Regions from separate parts of the Delftia sp. WSY_16 genome, predicted to be linked through region 1. Evidence: predicted binding sites of a transcription regulator. Region 1 holds the regulator's gene; each other region holds the start of a gene.
What was found. The regulator FNR, encoded in region 1, switches genes on or off when oxygen is low (the NO sensors DNR and NnrR bind a similar motif). The targets are predictions, from matches to a motif close to TTGATNNNNATCAA.

Region 2: the regulator FNR is predicted to act here: its motif matches at 2,257-2,270, upstream of ACF8O7_RS02280 (type IV pili methyl-accepting chemotaxis transducer N-terminal domain-containing protein).
Region 3: the regulator FNR is predicted to act here: its motif matches at 1,507-1,520, upstream of ACF8O7_RS21665 (diiron oxygenase).
Region 4: the regulator FNR is predicted to act here: its motif matches at 2,477-2,490, upstream of ACF8O7_RS02575 (DASS family sodium-coupled anion symporter).

The regions. Positions count from the first base shown of each region.
Region 1 covers NZ_JBICKS010000005.1:99,056-103,413, reverse strand. Annotated here, with positions in the region: gene ACF8O7_RS03580 (HD-GYP domain-containing protein) at 1-20, opposite strand, end outside; gene ACF8O7_RS03575 (sulfite exporter TauE/SafE family protein) at 194-919, opposite strand; gene hemN (oxygen-independent coproporphyrinogen III oxidase) at 925-2,307, opposite strand; gene fnr (fumarate/nitrate reduction transcriptional regulator Fnr) at 2,469-3,188, shown strand; gene ACF8O7_RS03560 (hypothetical protein) at 3,270-3,557, opposite strand; gene ACF8O7_RS03555 (FixH family protein) at 3,739-4,053, opposite strand; gene ccoG (cytochrome c oxidase accessory protein CcoG) at 4,111-4,358, opposite strand, start outside.
Region 2 covers NZ_JBICKS010000003.1:330,431-334,788, forward strand. Annotated here, with positions in the region: gene ACF8O7_RS02275 (response regulator) at 1-296, opposite strand, end outside; gene ACF8O7_RS02280 (type IV pili methyl-accepting chemotaxis transducer N-terminal domain-containing protein) at 325-2,223, opposite strand; gene ACF8O7_RS02285 (ChaN family lipoprotein) at 2,385-3,269, shown strand; gene ACF8O7_RS02290 (putative bifunctional diguanylate cyclase/phosphodiesterase) at 3,273-4,358, opposite strand, start outside.
Region 3 covers NZ_JBICKS010000040.1:431,975-436,332, reverse strand. Annotated here, with positions in the region: gene ACF8O7_RS21670 (2Fe-2S iron-sulfur cluster-binding protein) at 1-520, opposite strand, end outside; gene ACF8O7_RS21665 (diiron oxygenase) at 517-1,479, opposite strand; gene ACF8O7_RS21660 (serine hydroxymethyltransferase) at 1,975-3,255, shown strand; gene ACF8O7_RS21655 (PLP-dependent aminotransferase family protein) at 3,286-4,358, opposite strand, start outside.
Region 4 covers NZ_JBICKS010000003.1:399,028-403,385, reverse strand. Annotated here, with positions in the region: gene rpsD (30S ribosomal protein S4) at 1-169, shown strand, start outside; gene ACF8O7_RS02595 (DNA-directed RNA polymerase subunit alpha) at 282-1,280, shown strand; gene rplQ (50S ribosomal protein L17) at 1,467-1,859, shown strand; tRNA gene ACF8O7_RS02585 (tRNA-Met) at 1,881-1,957, shown strand; gene ACF8O7_RS02580 (hypothetical protein) at 2,040-2,357, opposite strand; gene ACF8O7_RS02575 (DASS family sodium-coupled anion symporter) at 2,652-4,157, shown strand; gene ACF8O7_RS02570 (alkylhydroperoxidase domain protein) at 4,170-4,358, opposite strand, start outside.

The sequences.
Region 1 (4,358 bases):
ACATCGAGCTGGACAAACATGCCCGGACGGAGGTCTCGGATATCGATGAGGACGGAATGGTTCACGCGCGGCAACGGCCCCGAGGCTGAAGGAATCGGCAAATGTAAGCCGATGATTCGGGCATTATCTCCAGTTCTGAGGGCCTTGCAGGCAATCCGCGACCCTCAGGACCAAGTCTGTCCCCCGCTGTTGTTCATCGGCACCAGAGACTGGGCTTGTAGATCAGGTCCATCCAAAGCGCCCACACGGCCACGCCCACCAGCATCAGGCCGGCCAGCCGCGTGCCCCATTCGGCACGCAGGCCGTTCAGGCGCTGGCGGCCCAGCCGCCACAGCCAGGGGCCGGCCACCAGCCACAGCCCGCTGCCCACGCCAAAGGCCGCCATGGCCAGCGCGCCCTGCAACGGGCCGCCGCTGAGCGCGGCGACCAGCACGGCCGAATACAGCAGTCCGCAAGGCATGAGCGCCCAGGCATAGCCCGCCGCCAGCGTGCCGCCAGGGGCGGACACCCAGGGCTGCACGCGCCGCCAGGCGGCGCGGCCCGCAGACTCCAGCCAGGCGGGCTGGCGGGCCTGCACCATCATGGCCAGGCCCCAGGCCATCACGGCGACATGGGTCAGCGTCCAGAACGGCTGCAGCGCCGTGGTCTGGCTGGTGAGCCAGGACAGGCTTTCCATGGCCAGCGCCGAGGCAGCGCCCAGGCTGGCATAGCCGGCCAGCCGCCCGCTATGGAACAGCGCCGTGCGCAGCCACAGCCGGCTTTGCAGTCCATGGACGGCGACCACCTGCCCACCACCCTGTACCGTGCCCTGCCCCGCCCCGCCCGTGACCACGCCGCAGGGCGCGGCGCACATGGCAAGGCAATGGGGCCCGCCGACGAGCCCCATGATCAAAGCGGTCCAGAGCAGCGACAACAGCATGGGGCCTAGATGATCCTCGAAAACCGCGCCCGGTTCTTGTCGGCCTGCAGATATCGGTCAAACAGCATGGCCACGCCACGCACGAAGTACCAGCCCATGGGCGTGACCTGGAATCCCTCGTCGCTGATCTGCACCAGCCCCTTGGCCTGCAGGTCCTGAAGCGCCGCCAGCTCGGGGGCGAAGTACTCGCGAAAGCCCAGCAGCCAGGCCTGCTCCATGGGCTCGAACAGCACGGCGCCCTGGCACATGATGGCCATGATGACGGCGCGCCGCACCAGATCATCGCGCGACAGTGCCAGGCCGCGCACCACGGGCAGGTGGCCGGCGTCGATGGCGTCGTAGTACTCCTCCAGCGTCTTGGCGTTCTGGCTGTAGCTGGCCCCCACCTTGCCGATGGCCGACACGCCCAGCGCAATCAGGTCGCAGTCGGGCTGGGTGCTGTAGCCCTGGAAGTTGCGATGCAGCCGGCCCTGGCGCTTGGCCACGGCCAGCGCGTCCTCGGGCAAGGCGAAGTGGTCCATGCCGACGTAGACATAGCCGCCGTCCATGAAGGCCGCGATGGAGCGCGAGAGCATGGCCAGCTTGTCGGCGCCCTGGGGCAGGTCCTCGGCCGCGATGCGCCGCTGCGGCTTGAAGCGCTCGGGCAGGTGGGCATAGGCATAGAGCGCGATGCGGTCGGGCCGCAGCGCATTGACCTGGGCCAGCGTGCGCTCGAAGGACTCGGGCGTCTGCTTGGGCAGGCCGTAGATCAGGTCCACGTTGATGGAGGCAAAGCCCAGCTGCCGTGCCGCTGCCACCAGCGCGAACACCTGCTCGGCCGGCTGCACGCGGTGCACGGCGATCTGCACCTGTTCGTCGAAGTCCTGCACGCCGAAGCTCAGGCGGTTGAAGCCCAGTTCCTTGAGCACGGCCAGGCGTTCGACGCTGACGGTGCGCGGATCGACCTCGATGGAGTATTCGCCGCCCGGCTCCAGCTTGAAATGCTCGCGCAGCAGGGCCATCAGCGTGCGCAGTTCATCGTCCGAGAAGAAGGTGGGCGTGCCGCCGCCCAGGTGCAGCTGGCTGACGGCCTGGCCCTTGCCGCAATGGGCCGTGTGCAAGGCCATCTCGCGCGCCAGGTAGTCCAGGTAGACGGCCGCGCGATCGTGGTGGCGCGTCACGATCTTGTTGCAGGCGCAGTAGTAGCACAGCGACTCGCAGAACGGCACATGCACATACAGCGACAAAGGCATGGCCCGCGCTGCGGTACTCGATTTGCGGTGCTCAAGTGCCAGGATATAGTCTTCAGCACCGAAAGCCTCCACGAAACGATCGGCCGTGGGGAACGAGGTGTATCGGGGCCCCGGTACGTCGAAGCGACGCAGCAGCTCTGGGGTGACAGCGGTCATGGGTTTTTTCCTCTAATGTCGTCCACTGTGCCGCAGCCCATTGGCCGCGTCCTTGACTCATATCAAGAGTTGTTCGCGGCAGTGCTGCGACAATTTGATCCAACTCATCGCCATCCACGAGGTCACCGCCGGCGCACTGCTGCGCCGCTGATGTTTACTCCATGAACCTTCAGACCATCAAAGCATCCTGTTCCAATTGCAACCTGCGCGAGCTGTGCATGCCCATGGGCCTGGATGCCGAGCAGATGCAGCGCATCGACGACATCGTGGCCACGCGCCGCAAGGTCAAGCGCGGCGGCCTGCTGTTTCGCAACGGTGAGTCCTTCACCTCGCTGTACGCCATCCGCACGGGCTTCTTCAAGACCTGCGTGGCCACCGAGGACGGGCGCGACCAGGTCACGGGCTTTCAGATGGCCGGCGAGATCATCGGCCTGGATGGCATCGTCAACGACCACCACACCTGCGATGCGGTCGCGCTGGAAGACGCCGAGGTCTGCGTCATGCCCTTCGACAAGCTGGAGGACCTGTCGCGCGAGGTCACGGCCCTGCAAAACCATGTGCACAAGGTCATGAGCCGCGAGATCGTGCGCGAGCATGGCGTGATGCTGCTGCTGGGCAGCATGCGTGCCGAGGAGCGCCTGGCCGCCTTCGTGCTCAACCTGGTGCAGCGCCTGCACGCCCGGGGCTTTTCCAAGTCGGAACTGGTGCTGCGCATGACGCGCGAGGAAATCGGCAGCTACCTTGGCCTGAAGCTGGAGACGGTGAGCCGCACCTTCTCGAAGTTTGCCGAAGAAAACATCATCGAGGTGCGCCAGCGCCATCTGCGCATCCTGGACACGGACGCGCTCAAGCGCATTGTCAACAGCCAGCAGTGCCAGTGAGGCCGCAAGGCCCCGCCCCCCGGCAATGAACAAGGCCCGCTGTCGCGGGCCTTGTTCATTGCCATTGCAGTGCACGCAGGTTCAATCGCGCCCCAGGCCCTGCATGGCCAGATTTGGGTCCGGCTCGGAGACCACGCCGTCGTTGAGATCGTGCGTGGAGCGTCCCAGCATGGTGGTCATGAGGCTGGACAGCATGGTCACGCCCCAGAAGGCGAAGAAGGCCAGCGTGTAGATTCCCTGCCGCGACCAGCCCAGGTCGCCGAGCCAGTGCAGCTCCAGCGGGTCCACGAAGGCGAATACCAGCATCTCCATCACGGCGGCGGCCAGAAAGGCCGGCCAGGCAATCCACATCCAGCGTTGGGCCAACATCAGCGATCTCCTTGAGCTGTCGAGGGGTGGCTTTCATTGTGCGCGCCGCCCGCGCACCGTGCCAAGCCCTGCGCACCCTGCACTGCCTGTAGGAAACCCTTGGCCCTCGCGCATGCTGGAGATGCCATCCACCATGCAAAAAGGCCGCGACTGCGGCCTTGTGCACGGCATTTTCCTGCCTTCAGCGGTCCGTGGGATGGTCCTGCGCGGGCGTGGCCGCGTGGTTGCGGCCGGTGACCGCGGGCGCCAGGCTCTTGGGCACTTCGCGCACGCCATCGGCACGCTCGTTGATGGTGATGCCATTGCGGTAATAGTCAGGATCGATCACGGGATCGGCGCCATTGATCGCAATGACGGCCGTGACCACGCCAGCCACCACGACGGCGGCCGGGCCGGCCACCACGAGCCAGACATGGGCGAACTTCCACCAGGGCTTGCCGGCGTCCGGATGCGAAGGGGCCGTGGCGGGCGCGGAGACTGCGGGACTGGAAGACATGGATAACCTCTTTCTTTCAAACAGCCGGCGCAGCCTGGGCGGTGCCGGCCAGACATATCACCGGGGCACCAGGAAGACGGCCTTTTCGGACGCGCGTCCCGCGCCTGAATGCACGGCATCGATATCGAAGAATACGGTGTGCGAGCCCGGCTCGGCGGAACCGTAGGGAATCTGCAGCCGCGCCGCAATGCCGCGCGTCTCGGCCGGGCCGACCTCGACCTCCTGCTCGGACGCCAGCTCCAGCCCGTCGAGGCCATGGGCGCTGATGCGGTAGCGCTGGGCCTGCTCGGTGGCATTCATGATCT
Region 2 (4,358 bases), on a different contig from region 1:
AGCGCGGCCGCCAGGTCCTGGCCGTCCTCGCTCACGGTGAGCATGACGACGCGGCTGCCGGGCGATGCGGCCCGCAGGCCCGCGATGGCATCGACGCCCAGCACACCGGGCAGGTGGTTGTCCAGCAGGATGACCTGGGGCGCCAGCGCGGGCACCAGGCGCAGGGCCTCGCCCGCGTCGCCGGCCTCGCCGACCACGCGCAGGCCTGCGTCCTGGGCGATGAGGGCGATCAGGCCGCGGCGGAACAGCGTGTGGTCGTCGATGACGAAGACGGAGATGGGGCTGGAGAAGGACATGGGGCAGCTTTTTTCTTCCGGGAGCGTGTCACGCGTTCGAGGGGAGGGCCTGCGCTGGCGCGCCGGCCGAGGCCGACGGCGGCAGCTCGATCAGCACGCGCGTGCCCTCGCCGGGGCGGGAGTGGACATGGACCAGCGCCTGCGCCAGCAGGGCGCGCTCGCGCATGATGCCCAGGCCCACATGCAGCGAGTCCGGCGCCACGTCGGCGGGGACGAAGCCGCAGCCGTCGTCGCTGACCTCGAAGCGCCAGGGGTGGCGCCCCACGCGCAGCTGCACATGCCTGGCACCCGCGTGCTTGCGCACGTTGGACAGCGCCTCCTGCACCATGTGCAGCACCTGGATCTGCACATCGGGCGCCAGCGGCAGGCCCTGGCCCGTCATGCTCAGCGAGGTGGCAATGCCCGTCTGGTGCTCGAACTTGGACAGCGTGGCGCGCAGCGCGGCCTCGATGTCCTCGGCGCTGGTGCGCGTGCGGAAATGCACCAGCAGCTCGCGCACGTCGGCATAGCATTCGCGCACGCCCACTTCCAGCTCGCCCAGGCTGCGGTCGCGCGCCTCGTCGCGGCCCTTGGCCACGGCGTCGCGCAGCAGCTGGGTCTGGATCTTGAGAAAGGCCAGCGACTGGGCAATGGAGTCATGCAGCTCGCGCGCGATCAGGCCGCGCTCCTCGGCCACGGCGGCTTCGCGCTCCAGCGCCGTGGCGCGCAGGCTTTCCATGGCACTGGCCAGGTGGCGCGCCATGGCGGACAGCAGGTCGCGCATGTCGTCCGTGAGCACCACGCTGGAGCGAAAGAACAGGTTGACCTCGCCCAGCAGGCGCTGCTGCAGTTGCACGGGGATGCTGACCACGGTCTCGAAGCCGGCCTCGCGGCAGTGGGGCAGTTGCAGGTCGCTGGCCGGGGTGATGGGGATCACGCGCAGCCGCGCCTGCTCGCGCGGCTGGCCGCACAGGCAGGCGCCCGTGTGCAGGCAGTGCTCCTGCACCGACATGGACTGGGGCAGGCCGTCGCCGGCCAGCAGCACGTAGCGCTCGTTGGCCTCGTCGGACCAGCGCACCGTGGCCGCATCGGCCTGGGCTGCCACACGGATCTGGCGCACGAACCCTTCGGCCAGGGCCTGGAGGCTGGCCGCCTCGGAGGCCTGCACGCTGACCGCGTACAGCGCCTGCAGCTGCTGGTGCTGCACGTTGAGGCTGGCGGTCTTCTCGCGCACCTTGTCCTCCAGTTCGGCGTGCGAGCTTTGCAGCGACTGGGCCATGAGGTTGAAGCCGGCCGCCAGCTGGCCGAACTCGTCGTCCACCTCCACGCTCATGCGCGTGTCCAGGTGTCCGCGCCGCATGCGCTCCAGCGCCGAGCGCAGCTGGCCCACGGGATGCAGCACCAGCCAGTAGCTGGTGGCCATGAAACTCACGGCCGCGATGATGGCCAGCGCCATCAGACACATCTGAAACAGGTGCAGGATGGCCGTCCAGCGCGAGAGCCGGTCCTCGATGGCCTCGACAAAGCCGTCCACCTCGCGCACGAAGGCGTCGGCGCTGCCCATGATGGCCTGCGCATCGGCCTGGTCCTCGGCCTGCCAGCGCGCGTGCAGCGCGCTCCAGTCGCGGCGTATGCGCTCGTAGCGCTCCCTGACCTCGTCGCTCCAGGGCACGAACAGCGGGCGCGACATGTCGCCGCTGCGCAGCAGGTCCAGGCTGGCGTCGAACTGCTGCGCGCGCGCCTGCCACTGCGCAGGCGCCTCGTTCTGGCGCGCCATGGCCATGCGCACCATGCTCATGCGCAGCCGCCCGGCCTCGTTCACGGCGGCCGCGCCGCCCTCCAGCTGCCAGGCCACCCACAGCGTGAAGCCGATCGATGCCACGGCCGCCAGCAGGCAGGCCGCGCCCATGAGCAGCAGCTTGGTCGAAAGCGAGGGCTTGCCATGCATGGTCGCACTGTAGCCACGGCGCATTTGCGCGTCTTGACCTGAATCAAGCGTCACCCGTTTGCGCCGTGCCCCCGCCCCGATTCCTAGGATCCTTTCAACTGCCCCCAATGCCCACAGGGCCTATGGGGGCCCCGGGCAAGGCCAGTGTTTAGCATGGGGCCATGCAAGTCCGCTCCATCCCCCGCCCCTTCATCCGCACCCCGCGCCTTGCCGGCCTGGCAGCGGCCGCATGGCTGGCGGCAGCCCTTGCCGGCTGCGCCAGCTCCTCCGCCCCGGCGCGGGACTGGACGCAGCAGTTGCAGCGCTGGTCAGACGCGCCCATCGTGCTGCTGGGCGAGCAGCACGATGCGGCGGCCCACCAGGCCTGGCAACAGGCCACGGTGCAGCAGCTGGCCACGCAGGAGCGCCTGGCCGCGCTGGTGATCGAGATGGCGCCGCGCACGGGCTCCACGGCCAGCCTGGCGCGCGATGCCTCCGAGGACGCTGTGCAGCAGGCCCTGCAATGGCAGGACGCCGCCTGGCCCTGGCCGCGCTACCGCGGCGTGGTCATGGCCGCCGTGCGCGCAGGCGTGCCCGTGCTGGGCGGCAACCTGCCCCGCGCCGACATGAAGCAGGCCATGCGCAACCAGAACCTGGACACCCACCTGCCGCCCGAAGCCTGGCAGCGCCAGCTCGACGCCATCCGCGAAGGCCACTGCGGCCTGCTGCCCGACACCCAGCTGGCGCCCATGGCCCGCATCCAGCTGGCCCGCGACGCCAGCATGGCCGAGGTGGCCAGGGCCGCAGTCAAGCCCGGCACGACCGTGCTGTTGGTGGCCGGGCGCGGCCACGTGCTGCGCGGCGTGGGCATTCCCACCTGGCTGCCCGAGGCCGCAGGCGCCAAGGTGGCCGTGGCGCAGGCGGGGGAGACATCGGTGGCGCAGGCCTCGGATGTGGATTGGCTGCAGAAGACGGATGCCCTGCCCGCCAAGGACCACTGCGCCGAGCTGCGGGAGAAGTTCAGGAATCCGCCGGCGCCGCGGGCGGATGCGGGTCGGGTGGACTGAGCTTCACCCCTGCACGGCCCACATTCCCTCGTTGCCCGAGACCCACTCGCCGAACGCCTGCGCAGGCATGGGCTTGCTGCACAGATAGCCCTGGAAGAAGTCGCACTCCTTGCCGCGCAGGAACGCCAGCTGCTCGGCCGTCTCCACGCCCTCGGCCAGCACCTTCAGCCCCATGGCATGCCCCAGCGCGATCACCGACCCGCTGATGGCCATGTCGTCGGCGCTGTGCGGGATGTCGCGGATGAATCCCTGGTCGATCTTGAGCAGGTCCAGCGGGAAGCGCTTGAGGTGGGCCAGCGAGGAATAACCGGTGCCGAAGTCGTCGATGGCCAGCCGCAGGCCCTGGGCGCGCAGACGGCGCATGACAGCCAGGGCCTCCTCGGGGCGCTCGGCCAGGGCGCTTTCGGTGATCTCCAGCTCCAGGCAGTGCGGGGCGAAGCCCGTGGCGGCCAGCGCGTCGGCGGTGGCACCGGCGATGTCGGTCAGCAGGAACTGGTGCAGCGAGACATTGACCGCGATGGTCATCTCGGGCAGGCCCTGATCGCGCCAGCGCTGGCCCTGGGCGCAGGCCTCGCGCAGCACCCACAGGCCCAGCGCGCCGATGACGCCCGAGCTTTCGGCCACGGGGATGAAGCGTGCCGGGGAGATGAGGCCCTCGTCCGGGTCCAGCCAGCGCACCAGGGCCTCGGCGCCCACCAGGCGGCCCGTGGCCAGGTCGATCTGGGGCTGGAAGTACAGGCGCAGGTGGCCCAGGTCTATGGCCTGCCGCAGCCGTGCCTCCATGGCCAGGCGCTCGCGCGCGGCCGAGGTCATGTCTTCCTCGAAGAAGCACCAGGCACGGCCGCTGCGCGACTTGGCGCCGTAGACGGCGGCATGCGCGCCCTGCAGCAGGTCCTGGGCATTGCCGGCGTGGGAGGGGTACATGCAGATGCCCACGCTGACGCCGGCCATGACGGACAGGCCGTCCGGCGAGCTCCAGGGCTGGCCGGCCGCCGCGATCAGTTGCCGTGCACGGGCGATGGCGTCGCCGCGCTCGCTCATGCCCTTGCACAGCACGGCCAGTTCGTCACCGGCCATGCGACCTATGAG
Region 3 (4,358 bases), on a different contig from region 1:
GGAACGGAATGTCGGCCATGCGCGCAAAGCACAGCAGCAGCGTGGTGCGGGGCACGCGCCGGCCCTGCTGGCGCAGCCGGTCCAGTTCGCGCAGCAGCGCCAGCGGCAAGGTCAGGCCGATGCCGCCGGCCAGCATGACCAGGGAGTCCAGGCCCAGCACCAGGTCGGCCGTGATGTCGCCGGCCACGCCGCCCAGCGGCAGCGTGGAGCCTGCGCGCAGCACCGCATGCATGTGGTCGGAGACGCTGCCCCGGCCCGAGCTTTTGACGGCAATGTCGAACTGGCCGGCGCCGTCGTGCTCGCTGCAGGGCTCGTAGCGGGTGATGGAGTACAGCCGCTGCTGCATGGTGCCACTGGCGTCGGCATGCTCGATGGCCACATGCCGGCCGGGCCGCAGGCCGCCGAGGAATTGCGCCGAGGCGCCCTGCACGCGCAGGGTGTAGACCATGACGCCGCCCGCCTCTGCCCGTGCAGCGGCGCAGCGCGCGAGCATGCTGCCTGCCTGGAGGGCGGCGCTCATGCCTGCATCTCCTCGAGGACCGAGGACACCAGCGCCACGCTGCCGCCCAGGTTGCGGCCCGCCAGGCCGATGCGGTCGATCAGGCTTTGCACCGAGTCGGTGTAGACGCCGATCTCGTTGCTGTCGCCCACGTCGTGCAGGATGTCGCGCGCATGCGGCATGCCGACCATGGTGAAGACGGTGGACCAGGCGCCCAGTTCGTTGTTGGCGAACATCTGCACGGTCTTGAGGATGATGGAGCGCAGGTAGCTGCGCTCGCGGTTGCTCAGGCCCTGGACGATGTCGGTGGCCACCGAGCTGAAGACGCTGGAGTGGCTCCATTCGTCCACGGCGTGGGTGCGCGTGACCTCGTGGCAGATGGGCTGGATGCTGCGGTCCTCGGCCATGGTCTTGAGGTAGTCGGTGATCAGGGTCTCGCTGGCGCAGGCAATGGCGAAGCGGGCCAGGCGGCGCTCCCATTCCGCGCCGCACTGCGCCAGCACGCCGTTGCGCCAGCCGACGAGGTTGAAGTCCGCGTAGTCCAGCGGCGCCAGGCCGCGCATCTCGTAGATGTAGTTGCAGGCCATGATGGACATGCGGGTGTGCAGGGCCTCGTCCAGCAGGGCCTGGGACATGACGTCCTGCAGCAGCGCCCGGTTGGCGCTGGGCGGCGGGGTCTTGATGATGTCCTCGCAGGCCGGCGTGACCACGTTGCACTCGATGTAGATGGTCTTGAGGTTGTAGATGCCCCAGGCGTAGGACAGGCATTGGTCGCGCAGGTGCTGTGGCGCCTCCACCCATGCCTGGTGATCGCGAAACGGCAGCAGCGAGGCGGTGAAGTCCTGCCGGGCGGGGTCGAACGCCAAGCCGCAGTAATCAGGCAGGTCCTGATTCACGGCCGCTCTTGACTTCCAGAGCAGGGACAGCTTTTTGAGCGCATCGCGCACGGCGTCATCTGTCCGAGAGATATCGAGATTCATTTTTCAACTCCGTGTGATTGAACTTGATTGATCTGAGTCAAATCGCCTATTCCCTCCCCCCGCTTTCTCCATCTGCCGCAATCACCAATGGTGCCGCAAATGGCACTGCAATTGACGCTGCAGATGGCAGATACGTTGTCATGGATTTCTTCACTCTGTCATATTCCACCTTGAATCAATCTCCCCGACTGCAGATTGCGGATGATTCCTGGCGGTATTGGATCTCATGACTTTCAACGTCTGGCGGCGAATTCTATGGAGAGAGCGTGGATTCAAACAGACCTATTTTCGCCAATGAACCAGACCGCTTTTTTCAACGGTTTACATTGGCATGCCACCTTAATTGGTCTGCTCACCCGCTGAAACATGGTCGGAATCAAGGCAGCTGCACTTTGTAGACTGCCCATTACCGATGCGCCCTGGTTTCCAAATCCTTCCATAACCCGGGCGCTGCCGATTCCCGTGCTTCAGCGCCTCCAAGACAGCCAATGCGACATGGACGATTTATCGCTCCCCAGAATCAATTCCCTGGAACTCCAACACGCGGACAGCGAGGCCTGGGACGCCATAGCGGCCGAGCGGACACGGCAGGCGCGTTCGATTGAATTGATTGCCTCTGAAAACTTCGTGAGCCGCGCGGTGATGGAGGCACAGGGCTCGGTGCTGACCAACAAATACGCCGAGGGCTATCCCGGCGTGCGCTACTACGGCGGCTGCGCCAATGCCGATGCCGTGGAGAACCTGGCCATTGCGCGTGCCAAGGCGCTGTTCGGCTGCGCGCACGCCAACGTGCAGCCGCACTCGGGCAGCCAGGCCAACCAGGGCGTGTACCTGGCGTTCCTGGAGCCCGGCGACAAGATCATGGGGCTGGACCTGCGCTCGGGCGGGCACCTGACGCACGGCTCCAGCGTGAGCGTGTCGGGCAAGTGGTTCCAGTCCATCAGCTACGAGGTGGACGCCCGCTCCCAACTCATCGACATGGACCAGGTGCGGCGCATTGCGCTGAAGGAGCGGCCCAGGCTCATCATTGCCGGAGGCTCGGCCTATTCACGGCAGATGGACTGGGCCGAGTTCCGGCGCATTGCCGACCGGGTGGGCGCCATCTTCATGGCCGACATCGCGCACGTGGCGGGGCTGGTGGCCGCGGGCGTGTTCCCCTCGCCCGTGGAGCACGCCCATGTGACCACGACCACCACGCACAAGACGCTGCGCGGGCCGCGCGGCGGCATGATCCTCTCGGCCGACGCCGAGATCGCCAGGCGCATAGACGCCGCCGTGTTTCCGGGCCTGCAGTCCGGGCCGCTGATGCATGTGGTGGCGGCCAAGGCGGTGGCGCTGGGCGAGGCGCTCAAGCCCGCCTTCCGTACCTATGCGCGGGCCGTGGTGGACAACGCCCGCGTGCTGTGCGACCGGCTGTCGCAGGGCGGGCTGTCCGTGGTGTCCGCAGGCACGGACTGCCATCTGGGCGTGATCGACCTGCGCCCCTGGGAGCTGACGGGCAAGGCCGCCGAAACGGCGCTGGAGCAGATCGGCATCACGGTCAACAAGAACGCCGTGCCCGGCGATGGCGCGCGGCCACTGGTGACCTCGGGCATCCGCGTGGGCAGCGCGGCCTGCACCACGCGCGGCATGGGCGCCGACGAGTTCCGCGAGATCGGCGACATGATTCTTGCCACGCTGGGCGGCATACGCAGCGGCACCATGAACGCGCGCACGCTCAAGTCCATCCACGAAGGCGTGTCCGACCTGACCGGGCGCTTTCCCCTGCCCTACTGAGGCATGCAGCGCCCGGCTTCTCCCAACCTGTCAGGGTTTTCGCAGCGCGTTGGCCAGGCGCAGCACGGCGGCCTCGATCTCGTAGGCCGTGAGCGAGGCATAGCCCAGCAGCCAGCCCGGCTGCCGCTGCTCGCCCGCGTACAGGCGGCTGAGCCCCTGCAGCAGCACGCCGGCCGCGGCGGCGCGGCGGATGGTGTCCTCCTCGGACCAGCCGGGCTCCAGCAGGCAGGGCACCTGCATGCCGCCCTGGGGCCGTGGCGCGGTGACGATGCCGGCCAGGTGCCTGCCTATGGATTCGAGGATGACCTCGCGCCGCCCCGCATACAGCTTGCGCATGGCCCGCACGTGGGAGTTGTAGTGGCCGTCCTCCATGAAGCGCGCCAGCGTCAGCTGCTGGATCTGGGGCGTGTGCCCGTCCATGATGCTGCGCGCCTGGACAAAGGCGCGCACCAGCTCCTGCGGCAAGGCCATGTAGCCCATGCGCAGGCCCGGGTACAGGGTCTTGCCGAAGGTGCCGATGTAGATGGTGCGCGCGTGCTTGTCCAGGCCTTGCACGCAGGCGGTGGGCATGCCGTCGTAGTGGAATTCGCTGTCGTAGTCGTCCTCGATGATCCAGCGCCCGCGCTCGAATGCCCAGCGGATCAGGTCCAGCCGCCGCTCCAGCTGCATGGTGACGCCCGTGGGGTACTGGTGCGATGGCGTGACATAGACGCAGGTGGCGCCGCTGCGGTCGGCATGCAGCAGGTCGGTGCGAATGCCTTGCGCGTCCACGTCGATGGGCAGGACCTTGGCCTCGGCCGACTCGAAGGCCTTGCGGGCGCCGAAGTAGCCCGGATTCTCCAGCAGGATGGGCCGGCCCGCATCCACCAGCAGCTGCGCGCACAGGAACAGCGCCTGCCGCGTGCTGCTGAGCACCAAGATCTGCCCGGCGTCCACCTTGGCGCCGCGCTCCAGATTGAGGTAGGTGGCAATGGCCTTGCGCAGCGGCTCGGCGCCCTGCGGGTCGCCGTGCAGCAGGACGCTGGCCCGGTAGTCCTTGAGCGCCTGCCGCTGCAGCCGCTCCCAGACATCGGTGGGAAAAGTGCGCGTCTCGGGCAGGCCGG
Region 4 (4,358 bases), on a different contig from region 1:
GCAGGCCCGCATCGTCGAAGCCCTGCAACTGGCTGGTCAAGTCGGTTTCCCCGCATGGGTGGAAGTGTCGGCCGACAAGGCTGAAGGCACGTTCAAGAAGTCGCCTGACCGCGACGAGTTCGGTGCAGACATCAACGAATCCCTGATCGTTGAGTTGTACTCGCGTTAATTCCGCGCAGCGACATTTCTGTAAAACCGTCCCCCAGCCGCGAGGCATCGCGCTGGGGTGCTTCACCAGCCTTACCGGTGTAACGAGCCGGGGGTATTGAGAGGAAGTCTGCATGCAAACCAATTTGCTGAAGCCCAAGACGATCAATGTCGAGCAGCTTGGCCACAATCGCGCCAAAGTTGTTCTGGAGCCGTTTGAGCGTGGCTACGGCCATACGCTGGGCAATGCCCTGCGCCGTGTCCTGCTCTCGTCCATGGTGGGTTACGCAGCGACGGAAGTGACGATTGCTGGTGTGTTGCACGAGTACTCGTCCATTGACGGTGTCCAGGAAGATGTGGTCAACATCCTGCTGAACCTCAAGGGTGTGGTGTTCAAGCTGCACAACCGCGACGAGGTCACGCTCTCCCTGCGCAAGGATGGCGAAGGCGTCGTGACGGCGCGCGACATCCAGACGCCCCACGACGTGGAAATCATCAACCCTGATCATGTCATCGCCAACCTGTCGCAAGGCGGCAAGCTGGACATGCAGATCAAGGTCGAGAAGGGCCGCGGCTATGTGCCCGGCAACGTGCGCCGCTATGGCGACGAGTCCACGAAGTCGATCGGCCGCATTGTGCTGGACGCTTCGTTCTCGCCCGTCAAGCGCGTGAGCTACGCCGTCGAATCGGCCCGCGTTGAACAACGCACCGACCTCGACAAGCTGGTGGTGGAGATCGAAACCAATGGTGCGATCACTGCCGAGGACGCCGTGCGCGCCTCCGCCAAGATCCTGGTGGAACAGCTCGCCGTGTTCGCTCAGCTGGACGGCGGCGATATCGCCAGCGTCTTCGATGCTCCGGCCGGTGGCCGTGGTGCCGCAACCGCCTTTGATCCCATCTTGCTGCGTCCCGTGGACGAGCTGGAACTCACCGTGCGTTCGGCCAACTGCCTCAAGGCAGAGAACATCTACTACATCGGCGACCTGATCCAGCGTACCGAAAACGAGCTACTCAAGACCCCCAACCTGGGTCGCAAGTCGCTCAACGAGATCAAGGAAGTCCTGGCTTCCCGCGGTCTGACGCTGGGCATGAAGCTGGAGAACTGGCCGCCTGCTGGCCTGGAAAAGCGCTAAGCACTATAATTGCGGGCTCTCCTTTTTGGAGAGCCTCAGTGCCTCGGGCAGTACCTGATACGGCTGCCCGAATTAATCAACAACTTGCGCAAATTCGGTTGAGGCAAGCTGCAGATCCGGTAACGGGTCCAGGCTTGCATCCTTGTTTGCGCAAGCCCTAATTACATATTTTAGGAATAAAGCACCATGCGTCACGGTCACGGCCTCCGCAAACTCAATCGCACCTCTTCGCACCGCCTGGCGATGCTGAAGAACATGATGAATTCGCTCATCGAGCACGAAGCCATCAAGACCACCGTTCCCAAGGCCAAGGAACTGCGCCGCGTGATCGAGCCCATGATCACCCTGGCCAAGGTCGACACCGTTGCCAACCGCCGCCTGGCATTCGACCGCCTGCGCGACCGCGACAGCGTGACCAAGCTCTTCAACGAGCTGGGCCCCCGCTTCGCAAAGCGTCCTGGTGGCTACACCCGTATCCTGAAGATGGGCTTCCGCGTGGGCGACAACGCCCCCATGGCCTTCGTGGAACTGGTCGAGCGCGCTGAAGAAGGCGCCGCCGAAGCCAAGGCAGCTGAATAATCTGCTATAATTTTGGAATACCGCGCGATGGAGCAGTCTGGTAGCTCGTTGGGCTCATAACCCAAAGGTCGGAGGTTCAAATCCTTCTCGCGCAACCAAATTGAAAAGGGCTACGACAACTGTCGTAGCCCTTTTTTCATGCCCTCGCGCCAGGGCAAAGGCCAGGCAGACAGCCCGGCATCAGCCGCCCAGCTGGTTGCCGATGCGCTGGCCCAGCCGCAGGCGCACGCGGTGGGCGATTTCCTGGGCGGCATCGGGGCTGAGCACCTCGCTGATGTGCAGCAGCTCGGTGTAGTGCATGTACAAGAGGCCGCGCAGGGTCTTGAAAGCGGCCTCGTGGCCGCCGCCGCAGACGCTGGCGTCATCGGCCAGCACGCGCTCCACCACGCCGGCCTGCAGCAGCGGGATCTTGCAGATGACGGCGTGGCGGGCGATCTCCAGGTCGATCTCCTGGAGCCGGCATTCCCATTCCTCGGGCAAGAATCGGTTGGCTGGCATGTCGGCTTTTCTCCTTTTTTCACTGCATGGGTACACCGGGGCGAAAGGCACCCGGTCTGGGGATGCTGTCATGTGAGCGGGGCTCGGTGGCCTGGGTCGCCAGGTTTACTGGCCCGGCCTTGATGCCTGTCAAACTTCGGTGGCGCAGGCGCCCGCTGGAAGCCGGGCTCATGCTGCACTGCATCATGATGTCAGTCATGCGGCGCGGCCGCCAGTGCCCGTGCAGGCTGGTGGGCTTTTGCTCCCGGCAGGCCATGCTCTCTCGGCGCCGCTCCGGCAACGCAAAGGATCCACATGCTCGAGAAGATTGCCTCGCTGTTCCGCTACTTCAAGTCGGCCGTGCCGTTCCGGCTGGTGCCGGCGCTGATCGCCACCGCCGTGCTGTTCGGGCTGCTGCTGGTGCCCGTGCCCGAGGGGCTGACGCCCAAGGCCTGGCAGCTGGTGGCCATTTTCCTGACCACCATCGTGGCCATCATCCTCAAGGTCATGCCCATTGGCGTGATGGCCTTGATGGCCATCGTGATCGTCTCGCTGTCCCAGGTCACGTCAGGCTCGTCCAAGGGCGCAGTCACCGATGCGCTGAGCAGCTTTTCCAGCCCGCTGATATGGTTGATCGTGGTGGCCATCCTGATCTCGCGCGGCCTCAAGAAGACGGGGCTGGGCAACCGCATCGGACTGATGTTCATCGCGCTGCTGGGCAAGCGGACCATCGGCATCGGCTACGGCCTGGCGATCTGCGAGCTGGTGCTGGCACCGTTCACGCCCAGCAACACGGCGCGCGGCGGCGGTATCGTGCACCCCATCATGAAGTCCATCGCCAATGCCTTCGAGTCGGACCCGGCCAAGGGTACGCAGGGCAAGGTGGGCACCTATCTGGCCCTGGTCAACTACCACGCCAATCCCATCACCTCGGCCATGTTCCTGACCGCCACGGCGCCCAATCCGCTGGTGGTGGACTTCGTGGCCAAGGCCACGGGCCAGGCCCTGCACCTGAGCTGGACCACCTGGGCGCTGTACATGCTGCTGCCGGGCCTGCTGTGCCTGCTGCTGATGCCGCTGGTGATCTACCTGCTGTCGCCTCCCGAACTCAAGGCCACGCCCAATGCCGTGGAGTACGCGCGCAGCGAGATGGCCCGCATGGGGCCGCTGTCGGGCAAGGAGCGCGTGATGCTGGGCACCTTCGGCCTGATGCTGCTGCTGTGGGCCAACGTGCCGCAGATGCTGTTCGGGCCTGCCTTCACGCTGGACCCGACGGTGGTCGCCTTCCTGGGCCTGTTCGTGCTGATCATCACGGGCACCATCGACTGGGATGACGTGCTGTCCGAGAAAAGCGCCTGGGACACGCTGGTGTGGTTCGGCGCCCTGGTCATGCTGGCCGAGCAGCTCAACAAGCTGGGCGTGGTGTCCTGGTTCGCGGTGGGCATGAAGAACGCCATCGTCGCCAGCGGTCTGGACTGGCTGCCGGTGGCGGCCATCCTGGTGGGCGTGTTCGTGTTCTCGCATTACCTGTTCGCCAGCACCACGGCCCACATCAGCGCCATGATGCTGGCCTTCCTGACCGTGGGCGGGCAGCTGATTCCGGCCGACTATGTCGTGCCCTTCATGCTGATGATGACGGCCGGCTCGGCCATCATGATGACGCTGACCCACTACGCCACCGGCACTTCGCCCATCATCTTCGGAAGCGGCTATGTCACGCTGGGCAACTGGTGGCGCGTGGGCGCGGCCATGTGCGTGATCGAGCTGCTGGTCTTTGCCGTGGTCGGCAGCGCCTGGTGGAAGCTGCTGGGCCTGTGGTGAGGGCGAAAGCCCTCATGCGGTGGTCCGTGGCTCGCCCAGCGACAGCATGAGCCGGTTGGCCCAGTTGAAGAAGGCCGTGCCGTGCAGCACATCGGAGATGGCGGCATCGTCCAGGCCGGCGGCGCGCAGCGCATCGATGTGGGCGGGCTCCAGCGCAGGCGGCGTCTGGGTCAGCGCCACGGCCGCCGTGACGATGGCGTT